Regions from separate parts of the Streptomyces sp. NPDC005811 genome, predicted to be linked through region 3. Evidence: riboswitches for the same ligand, from Rfam matches in the RefSeq annotation. Region 3 holds a riboswitch; each other region holds the start of a gene.
What was found. Region 3 has a riboswitch for cobalamin ahead of ABZ490_RS15860 (CbtB-domain containing protein). Riboswitches for the same ligand answer to the same signal wherever they lie in the genome.
Positions count from the first base shown of each region.

Region 1: it holds a riboswitch for cobalamin, as region 3 does, so the genes downstream of both, metE (5-methyltetrahydropteroyltriglutamate--homocysteine S-methyltransferase) here and ABZ490_RS15860 (CbtB-domain containing protein) in region 3, are expected to answer to the same signal.
Region 2: it holds a riboswitch for cobalamin, as region 3 does, so the genes downstream of both, ABZ490_RS33105 (prenyltransferase/squalene oxidase repeat-containing protein) here and ABZ490_RS15860 (CbtB-domain containing protein) in region 3, are expected to answer to the same signal.

Region 1 is NZ_JBEXXK010000065.1:53,383-56,644, forward strand. It holds gene metE (5-methyltetrahydropteroyltriglutamate--homocysteine S-methyltransferase) at 1-1,567, opposite strand, end outside; cobalamin riboswitch at 1,716-1,941, opposite strand; gene ABZ490_RS44350 (TetR family transcriptional regulator) at 1,989-2,264, opposite strand; gene ABZ490_RS44355 (hypothetical protein) at 2,378-2,605, shown strand; gene ABZ490_RS44360 (helix-turn-helix transcriptional regulator) at 2,894-3,262, opposite strand, start outside.
Region 2 is NZ_JBEXXK010000036.1:113,637-116,898, forward strand. It holds gene ABZ490_RS33090 (MBL fold metallo-hydrolase) at 1-148, shown strand, start outside; gene ABZ490_RS33095 (nuclear transport factor 2 family protein) at 274-720, shown strand; gene ABZ490_RS33100 (phosphotransferase) at 717-1,412, opposite strand; cobalamin riboswitch at 1,481-1,613, shown strand; gene ABZ490_RS33105 (prenyltransferase/squalene oxidase repeat-containing protein) at 1,732-2,991, shown strand; gene ABZ490_RS33110 (SCO2322 family protein) at 2,988-3,262, shown strand, end outside.
Region 3 is NZ_JBEXXK010000013.1:30,952-34,213, forward strand. It holds gene ABZ490_RS15850 (histidine phosphatase family protein) at 1-485, shown strand, start outside; gene ABZ490_RS15855 (CbtA family protein) at 547-1,305, opposite strand; gene ABZ490_RS15860 (CbtB-domain containing protein) at 1,325-1,546, opposite strand; cobalamin riboswitch at 1,582-1,738, opposite strand; gene ABZ490_RS15865 (extracellular solute-binding protein) at 1,965-3,262, shown strand, end outside.

The DNA of each region.
Region 1 (3,262 bases), on a different contig from region 3:
GGACCCAGCCGTGCTGCGTGGCGAGATAGCCGGTGAGCTGCTCGGCGAAGTACTGGACCATGTCGTTGCGTTCGGCCTCGCCGTGCACGAGGACGTCGATGCCCGACTTCTCCTGGAAGGCGATCACCTCCTGGATCTCGGCCCTGACGCGCTCCTCGTATCCGGCCGTGTCGATCCGGCCCGCGCGCAGTTCGGCGCGGGCGGTGCGCAGTTCGCCGGTCTGCGGGAAGGAGCCGATGGTCGTGGTGGGCAGCAACGGCAGCCTCAGGTGCGCGCGTTGGGCGGCGGTGCGCTGGCGGTAGGGGTGGGAGCGGCGGGCGTCGAACGCCGTGACGGCCGCCGTACGCGCCCGGACGGCAGGGTCGTGGGTGATCGGCGAAGCCGCCCGGGAGGCCAGGACCGCGCGGTTGGCGGCCAGTTCGGCGGCGATCGTGTCGGTGCCCCGGGCGAGGCCCTTGGCGAGGGTGACGATCTCGGCGGTCTTCTGCCGGGCGAAGGACAGCCAGCGCAGGATCTGCGGCTCGATGTCCCGCTCGGCGGCCGTGTCCAGCGGGACATGCAGGAGGGAGCAGGAGGCGGCGACGTCGACGCGGTCGGCCAGCCCGAGCAGGGTGCCCAGGGTGGCCAGGGACGCGGACAGGTCGTCGACCCAGATGTTGCGGCCGTTGACGACCCCGGCGACCAGGCGCTTGCCGGGCAGGCCGCCCACGGCGGCCAGGGCATCCAGGTCCGCGACGGCGGCCCCGGTGAAATCGAGGGCGAGCCCCTCCACCGGGGCCTTCGCCAGGACCGGCAACGCCTCGCCGAGCCGGTCGAAATAGGAGGCGACCAGCAGCCGGGGCCGGTCGGTGAGGACGCCCAGATCACGGTAGGCGCGGGCGGTGGCGTCCAGCTCGGCCCGGGTGCGGTCCTGGACCAGGGCGGGCTCGTCGAGCTGCACCCACTCGGCGCCGGCCGCCCGCAGGTCGGCGAGCACCTCGCCGTACACCGGGAGCAGCCGGTCCAGGAGGGTGAGCGGGTCGAAGCCGGCCGGGGCGCCCGGAGCGGGCTTGGCGAGCAGCAGGTAGGTGACCGGGCCGACGAGGACGGGCCGGGCGGTCAGCCCGAGCGCCAGGGCTTCCCCGAGTTCACCGACCTGCTTCGTCGAGTCGGCCGCGAACACCGTGTCCGGGCCCAGTTCCGGCACGAGGTAGTGGTAGTTGCTGTCGAACCACTTCGTCATCTCCAGCGGCACGGTGTCCTGGGTGCCGCGGGCCATGGCGAAGTACCCGTCGAGGGGATGGGCCTCGACGGCCGCGCGGTGCCGTGCGGGGATCGCGCCGACCATCACGCTGGTGTCGAGGACGTGGTCGTAGTACGAGAAGTCGCCGGTCGGGACTTCATGGACGCCGGCGTCGGCCAGCTCACGCCAGTTGGCGCGGCGGATGCCGGCGGCCGTCTCGGCGAGGGCGCCGGCGCTGACGCGGCCCTTCCAGTAGCCCTCGATCGCCTTCTTCAGTTCCCGGTTCGGTCCCTGCCGGGGGTAACCGTGGACCGTGGCCCGTACGGCCGCGGACTTGGCTGTCACGAAACTCTCCTTCGCGAGCTCTGGACGAGAGCGACCCAGGTGGAGCGCGGACGCGAAGGGACGACAGACCGGACGAGTCACGACTCGCGTGCCCGCCCGCTGTGTACGCCGACCCGCCCACGAGGTCACCGGGATCTCCGCGCACGGCGGTCCGCGCACGGGCAGTGGCAGGTCTTCGGACTCACGGGCACGCCTCGTTCTGTCACGAGGCACCTACTGGCCGTCGCTTCCCAGGTCCGTTGCGTCCGGACCCAGTGCGTATGACGGCGGTCGTTCCCGCTCACCGCTGCGGGGCAGTCCCGGATTCCCACCGGGTTCCCTCTTGCGACGCGCCTGCCTGGCGGGCAGGGCGAACCAGCTGCAGGGCCAGCGTACACACAGGACCGCTGCCGCGAGCGGCCGTTGACCGTCCGGCCGCGCGTCAGGGCCTGCGGCCGGGCAGCGGGCGACCGAGCCGGACCATGGACCGGTACAGGCTGGTGGGCGTCGGGGTGTCCGCCAGTGGGAGAAGCCGTCCCAGGGGTCGGGGTCGGGGTCGGCGAGGGCCTCGGTGACGGCGGCGGCGGCGTAGGCGTCCATGCGGTCCGCGAAAGGCGGCGGTGATGGCGGTGATGGCGGTGATGAGCTCCTCGCGGGTGGCGAACCTGCGGGAGAGGGCGGCCTTGCCGACGCCGGCCTCGCGGGCGACGGAGGCCATGGACACGCCGAGCCCGTCGGTGGCCTAGAGGCGGCGGGCCGCGTCGAGGACGAGATCGCGGTTGCGCTCGGCGTCGGCGCGCCCCTTCCCCTCCTCACGGAAGAGATCTGATCGTGCCCACTCTCGCCAGCGTCGGCGCCGGCCCCGGTATGGGTCTGGCCATCGCCCGCACGCCCGAGAAGCTGGACGACCTCGTCGCCCTGCTCGGCGAGGAAGGCGTCACGGCCGCCGCTTTCCCCGCGGACGTACTGGACCGCCCCTCCCTGACCGCCGCCCTGGACGCGGCCCGTGCCCGCTTCGGCTCGATCGACGTGCGGGCGGCGCGCTGCGCAACCGGGTGATCAACCTGCACAACGAGCCTGCCGACAGCGGCGTCCTCGCGGCGCACGTGACGATCAGGCACGTGGATCGGACAGGGCGGCCCCGGGGAAATCCCGTGGGCCACGCCCGAGCAGATCGCACCCCTGTACTGGGACTTGCACGAGCGCCGCGACCGGAGCGAAGCCGTCTCATCGGGTGGGAAGCACCGCGGTGACGCGCCCCCCGGCCGTCGCGTACAGCGCCGATTGCCTGGCCCCGGAGAAGCTGCGGCCGACCGGGGGAGCAACGCACCGGCGCGGGAACCGCGTTCAGGCCGATGTCGGCTCCTCGGCGGCGGCCGAGCCGTGCTCGCGAAGCCGACGGAACGCGTCGGCGTGGGGTGCGGCCGAGGCCAGGGTGTAGGTGACGATCGTCAAGCCCGGATCCGCGGGGATTTCGAGGGCGTCGTAGTCGAGGTCGAGATCGCCGACGGCGGCGTGGTGGAAGCACTGTCGTCCACTGCGGTAGTACTCGACGTCGTGTGCGTCCCAGCGCAGGGCGAACTCGGGGCTGTGGGCGACGAGTTCGTCGACGAGGTCGGCGAGGTCGGTGTTGCCGGGGGCGCGGGCGGCTTCGGTGCGCAGACTGCCGACGGCGTCGTGGGCGATGCGCTCCCAGTCGCGGTAGAAGCGGCGGGC
Region 2 (3,262 bases), on a different contig from region 3:
GGAGTGGAACCGCCCCTGGGAGCAGATCCCCTACGGCTCCCGCACCATCGCCGTCTCGGAGGCGGAGTCCCATCTGCGGCGCCTGGTGAAGCTGGGGCGGGCGGAGGCGGTGCCGGGGAGCGACCCGGTGACGTACGCGGCCACCTAGGGCCTGCCCCAGGGGAAGCCGGGGGTGCGTGGGAGCGGTGCCGTTCACGGGAGGGAACCGCTCCGTTCACACCGTGGGCCTACGGTGCTCCCACCTCTGTCCCGGACCCCTAGGTGCCGTCACCCATGGACCCGATCGCCCAGCTTCACGCGGAACGTGCCTGCCTGCGGCTGCTCCTCGACCTCGTCGTCCGCCTCGACGTCGGCGAACCCGGCTCCGTGGCCGAGCTGTTCACCGAGGACGGCGTCTGGGTCTGGCCGGAGGGCGACCGGCTGGTCAAGGGCCGCGCCGCCCTGCGCGCCCACTTCGGCTCCCGTCCCGCCGACCGGCACGCCCGCCGGCTGATGGCGGACGTCCGGGTCGACGTGACCTCCCCGGACACGGCGACCGCCACCTCGTACTTCACGACGTACCGCACGCACACCGCCCCGCCGACACCCCCGGCCCCGACCCCGGCGCCCGTGGGGATCGGGCATTACGAGGACACCCTGTGCCGCACCACCGACGGCTCCTGGCTCCTCGCGGCCCGCACCCTGCGCCTGCCCTGCGACCGCCCGACACCCCGCCTCTAGCGCAGATCCCGGGCGGCCTGCGAGCGGATCAACTCCCCTGCCGCGCCCAGGAGTCCGACCTCGTCCTCGCTCATCGTCGGATTCGCCGCCCGCCGCCGCAGCGCCTCCCGCAGGCCCTCCTCGTCGAGCCCGGAAGGGCCGGCCAGCAGCCCCGTCAGGGTCGCGCGGGCCGCCTCGGCGTACGGCTCGGCGGAGACGGCCGCCTGGGCGAGGATCACCGCGGACATGCCCCAGTCCAGACCGGGGTCGCCGTCCTCCGCGGTGCCCCAGTCGATGACCCGGGGGCCGTCGGCGGTGAGGATCACGTTCTCGGGGTGGAGGTCCAGGTGCAGGACGCGCAGACCGGGCCGGGACGGGGAGCGGCCGGGCACGGCGTGCAGTTCGCGCAGCAGCCGGGCGAGGAGGGCGCCCGCCGCCGCGGGGCCCAGCGTGCCCGCCGCGAACGCCTGGAGCATCGTCGGCCCCTCCAGCCGCTCCATCACCAGGTCGGTGCGCGAGGGAGCGGTGCGTACGGCGGGCGCGGGATAGCCGTGCCGCCGTTCGTGCTCCATGACCGCCGCCTCGGCGGCCGCGTCGCTCCAGCCCTCCCGGTCGCGGCGCAGCACCCACGCCCCGTCGATCTCGTACACGTCCGCCGTCCGGCCGGAGCCGAGCAGTCTGCCCGGGACCGGTGCCCTCCCCGTAGTGGTCATGGCCAGAACCTAGCGGGGCGGGGCGGGCTGCGGCGCATGTCTCACAGCCACCCCTCAGCGCCCTGGCTACCAGCCGGTACAGTGTGCGGGTCGTCATCACACCCGTACGGGGGGAAGCCGGTGCAAACCCGGCGCTGACCCGCAACCGTGAGCCACCCCCGGGTGGCGAGCCGGACTGCCCCGTACGGAAGTTGACCGGCTCTCGTGCGCGGCGTCCCGCCGCCGTACGGCACCGTCGAGGTCTACGGAGTCGAGCCGCCGGGGTGTCCCGTGCTGCCCGGCTCCCGGACCTCCCGACCGGGAGAGGCACCCGCCGATCATGAAGTTCCGCCGCAGCGCCGGCGCGGTCGCTCTGACCGCCGCCACGACCCTGCTCACCGTGCTCGGCGGCTCCGCGCCCGCCACGGCCGCCACCCTGTCGACGTCCCCGTCGGCCGCCCTGCCCGCCGGGCTGTACGGCACCGGCGACCCGACGTACGACGGAGTGTGGCGCCAGTCGCTCGCGCTGCTCGCCCAGCGCACGGTGGGCGTGTGGCCCGCGCGCGCGTCGGTGGACTGGCTGGCGGGGCAGCAGTGCGCGGACGGCTCCTTCGCCGCGTTCCGCGCCGACCCGGCGAAGGCCTGCGACGCGAAGACCATGGTGGACACCAACAGCACGGGGGCGGCCGTCCAGGCGCTGGCCGAGATCGGCGGCCACGAGGCGCGGGTCAGGAAGAGCGTGGCCTGGCTGAAGTCCGTCCAGAACGCGGACGGCGGCTGGGGCTACTCCCCCGGCGGGGCCACCGACGCCAACTCCACCTCGGTCGTCATCGGCGCGCTCGCCCAGGCCGGCGAGACGGTGCCGAACGTCCGCAAGGACGGCAGGTCCCCCTTCGACGCCCTCACGAAGCTCGCCCTGCCCTGCACCGGCGAGGACGCGGGCGCCTTCGCCTACCAGCCCGACAGGAAGGGCGCGCTCACCGCCAACGCGGACGCGACGGCGGCGGCCGTGCTCGGGATGAACGGCGAGACACCGGCCGTGACCCGCCAGGACGACGCCGACTCCGCGCCGGCCTGCGCGAAGGTCCCCGCCGACGAGCCCGAGCAGGCCGGGGAGAACGGCGCCGTCTGGCTCGCCCGGGCCCTCGCCGAGGACGGCCACCTCACCTCCGCGCTGCCCGGCGCCGGGGAGCAGCCCGACTACGGCAACACCGCCGACGCGGTCGTCGCCCTGTCCGCCGTCGGCCTCAACGACCAGGCCACCGCGCCCCTGCGCTGGCTGGAGGCGCACTCCGCCGACTGGGCCGCGCAGGCCGGCCCGGCCGCGTACGCCCAGCTGATCTTCGCGGCGCACGCCGCACGGGACGGCGACGTCCACGACTTCGGCGGCCGGGACCTGGTCGCCCTCCTCAACGCGACGGGCCCTGCCCCCGAGAGCGTGGACGACGTCGAGACGGCCGGCCCGAGCGCCGCCGCCGAGGACAAGGACAAGGACGAGGGGAGCCTGAGCACCGTCTGGACCGTCGGCGCCGGTCTCCTCGTCGGCGCGGTGGCCGGCTTCGTCCTGATCGGCCGCGGCCGCAAGCGGCGGCAGCCGTGATCCGGCCCGCCCGCACCCTGCTCCGGCCCGCCCGCACCCTGCTCCTGCCGGCCCTGGCGCTGCTCCTGCTGGCCGCGGCCCCCGCCCCGGCCCACGCCACCGGCTACCGCTACTGGTCGTTCTGGGAGCGCACCGGCGACCGGTGGACGTACGCGACCGAGGGCCCGGGGACGGCGCGCCCGGCCGACGGCACCGTCCAGGGATTCCGCTTCGCGGTGAGCGCGGACTCCGCCGACGCGTCCCGCCCCCGCGGCGCGGCCTCGTTCGGCGC
Region 3 (3,262 bases):
CCGCCGGGTCGCTGCCCGCCGCCGTACGGGTCCTGCTCTCCCCGAGTGTGCGCTGCCGGGAGACGGCGGCCGCCCTCGGTCTCGACGGGACCGAGGAGCCGGAACTGGCCGGGCTGGACATGGGGCGCTGGCGAGGTCTGACCCTCGCCGAGGTCGGCTCCGCCGAGCCGCAGGAGGTGGGCCGCTGGCTCGCCGATCCCGACGCGGCGCCGCACGGCGGGGAGTCGGTGGCGGACCTGTGCGCCCGGGTCGGCCGCTGGCTGCGGGCGGCGGCCGGGACGGACGGTCACACGGTCGCGGTGGTCGAGCCGGAGATCGTCCGGGCCGTGGTGGTCCACGTGCTGGGTGCGCCGCTCGCGGCCTTCTGGCGGCTCGACGTGCCGCCGCTGACAGCCACCTCGGTCAGCGGGCGCGCGGGGCGGTGGAACGTGCGGCTCGGGCAGCCCCTGGACCCGGTCGGCGAGGAGACGGACGACCGCGCATGACAGGGCCCCCGGACGGATCCGGGGGCCCTGGTGTCATTCCGGTCGGCTCACTGCGGGACCGTCACTGCGGGACGGTCACCGCCGCCCGCGCCGGCGCCTGCACGGGCTTGGGGTTCAGGAGCCGTTCGGCCAGTTCGCCGAAGACGAGGCCGAAGCCCGTCCACAGCGTGATCTGCAGGGCGAGGGTGGACAGCCGGAACCGCCACAGCAGGGTGGCCGGGAAGTCCGCCGGTACTTCGTTGATCGCGGGCAGGAACGCGTACGCCAGACCGATCAGGGTGACGAAACCGAGAACGGCGACGACGGTGGCGTACCAGGTGCCGAGCCTCGGCGCGAGCCGCTTCCCGGCGATCACCGCGGCGATCGCGAGGAGCACACCGAGCAGCATCATCAGGAAGAACAGGGTGGTCCGTTTGGCGATCGTGTCGTGGTCGCCGACGGCCGGCGGGTTGGCCGGGTACTTCAGGAACGGCACGACGTACACGGCCAGCAGCGCGGCCCCGGACAGCAGCAGCGCCGTGGCCCGCGGGCCGAAGCGGCCGACCCGGCCGAGGGCGAAGCAGTAGGCGAGGGCGGCGATGCCGCCGAAGGCGACCCCGTAGACGAGGACGCCGGTGGCGAGACCGGCGGTGGACTGCAGGGAGCGGGAGACGAGTTCGACCTCGTGCTCGTGGGCGGGGGCGTGGGCTTCCTCGAAGCCGATGGCGCTGTCGACGTTCGGCTCGCCCAGGAAGTAGGCGACGACGAGGGCGAGCACGCCGGCCGCGAGGCCGGCGAGCATGCCCCGCACCAGAAGGTTTCGCACGGTTGCGGAGTTCATGGCTGTGCGGCGTCCCTCGTCAGTGGCAGGGGAAGCCGAGCAGGTGGCGGGCGTCGTGCACCCACTCGTGGACTCCCTCGCCGGAGACGACGGAGGTGGCGCCCTGCTCGGCGCCGACGAAGTACAGCAGGACGAGCATGAGGATGCCGAAGAAGACGGCCCAGGGGGCGATGTCCTTCAGCGGGAGCTTGGCGGGAACGGCGGGTGCGGCGGTGGTCGGCTGGGCGACGTGCTGCGCCATGGCAGGGCCTCCTCTGGGAGTTCGCGTCCCATCTCGGTGGTGCACAGGACGACGGCCCCGGGTCTGACTCGCGGTCCGCCCCTCAGCGAGGAGCGCACCGTTCACAGTGGCGCGACCGTGCCGGATTTCCACCGGCTTCCGTTTTTCCGTCGTCGATATCAGAGTGAAGGTACCGTGCCCCGCCGAACTGGCCAAGAGCGCACGGTCCGACGTGATCCGGCTCTCCTCGCACCGGCCGCTCCGTCCCGGACGCGCGAAAATGTTTCGTAACCGGCGGTTTTCCCCTCCTTGTCCCGGCTGTGACGGGCGTGCCAGTGTCCCGGTCCAGCAGGCGGGCCGTCCGCGGCACCGACGGACGCAGGCAGTCGAAAGCCTTTCGCGCGGAGAGACGCGCGAGGGAGAAGAGAGGCGGACAACCATGCACGGAATCCGGGTACTTCCGAGAACACGGCGCGCGGCGGTGGCCGTGGTCACCGCGACGGCGGCGATGGGCCTGCTCGCCGCGTGCGGGACGTCGGGGCCGGGCGGATCGTCGTCGGGAGGCTCGTCGTCGAAGGGCCTGACGATGTGGGCGCTGAACGACCAGACGATCCTCAAGGAGTCCGTCGACGCCTACAACAAGGACCACCCGGAAGAGAAGATCACCCTGCGGCTGTTCGCGAACGACGACTACAAGCAGAAGCTGCGTGTGGCGTTCGGGGCGGACCAGGCCCCGGACATCTTCTTCAGCTGGGGCGGCGGCGCGCTGGACGACTACGTGAAGGCGGGCAAGGTCGACACCCTGACCGACGCTCAGGTGGGGCTGCTGCGGTTCACGCCGAGCGTGCTGAAGAGCGCCACGTTCAGCGGCAAGGTCTACGGCATACCGGCCAACGGGCTGGCCCCGGTGGTCCTCTACTACAACAAGAAGGTCCTGAAGGACGCGGGCGTCGAGGCGCCGACGACGTACGACGGACTGCTGGCCGCCGTGAAGAAGCTGAAGGGCGACGGGGTCACCCCGATCTCCCTCGCGGCGAACTCCAAGTGGCCGACGCTGATGTACCTGGAGTACCTGCTCGACCGCGAGGGCGGCGCCCAGGTCTTCGACAAGATCGCCGCCGGTGACGCCACGGCGTGGAAGGACCCGGCGGTCACCGAGGCCAACACCCGCCTCCAGGAGCTCGCGAAGGCCGGGGCGTTCGGCGACAACGCCTCCTCCGTCAGCTACGACCAGGGCGCCTCCACCGCGCTGCTCTACACCGGCAAGGCCGGCATGGAGCTGATGGGCACCTGGGAGTACGCCAACCTGGTCAAGGCCGCACCGGACTTCGTGAAGAAGGACCTGGGCTATGTCGCCTTCCCGTCGGTGTCCGGCGGCGCGGGCGACCCGCAGGCGATCGTCGGCAACCCCTCCAACTTCCTGTCGCTGAACGCGAAGAGCAAGAACAGCTCGGCGGCGCTCACCTACCTGAAGAACTACGTCCTGAACGGCGACCAGGTCGACGCCTATCTGGCGGCGGGCAGCGTGCCCCCGGTCAACGGACTGGACACCAAGCTGGCGGCCGTGAAGTCGGCCGACGACAAGAAGTGGCTGAGCTTCGTGTACCAGCTCGTGCAGAACTCCCCGACGTTCCAGCTGTCCTGGGACCAGGCGCTCCCCTCCGACCAGGCCGATCCGCTGCTGACGAACGTGGACAAGTCGTTCCTGCGGCAGATCAGGCCCGAGGAGTTCGGCAC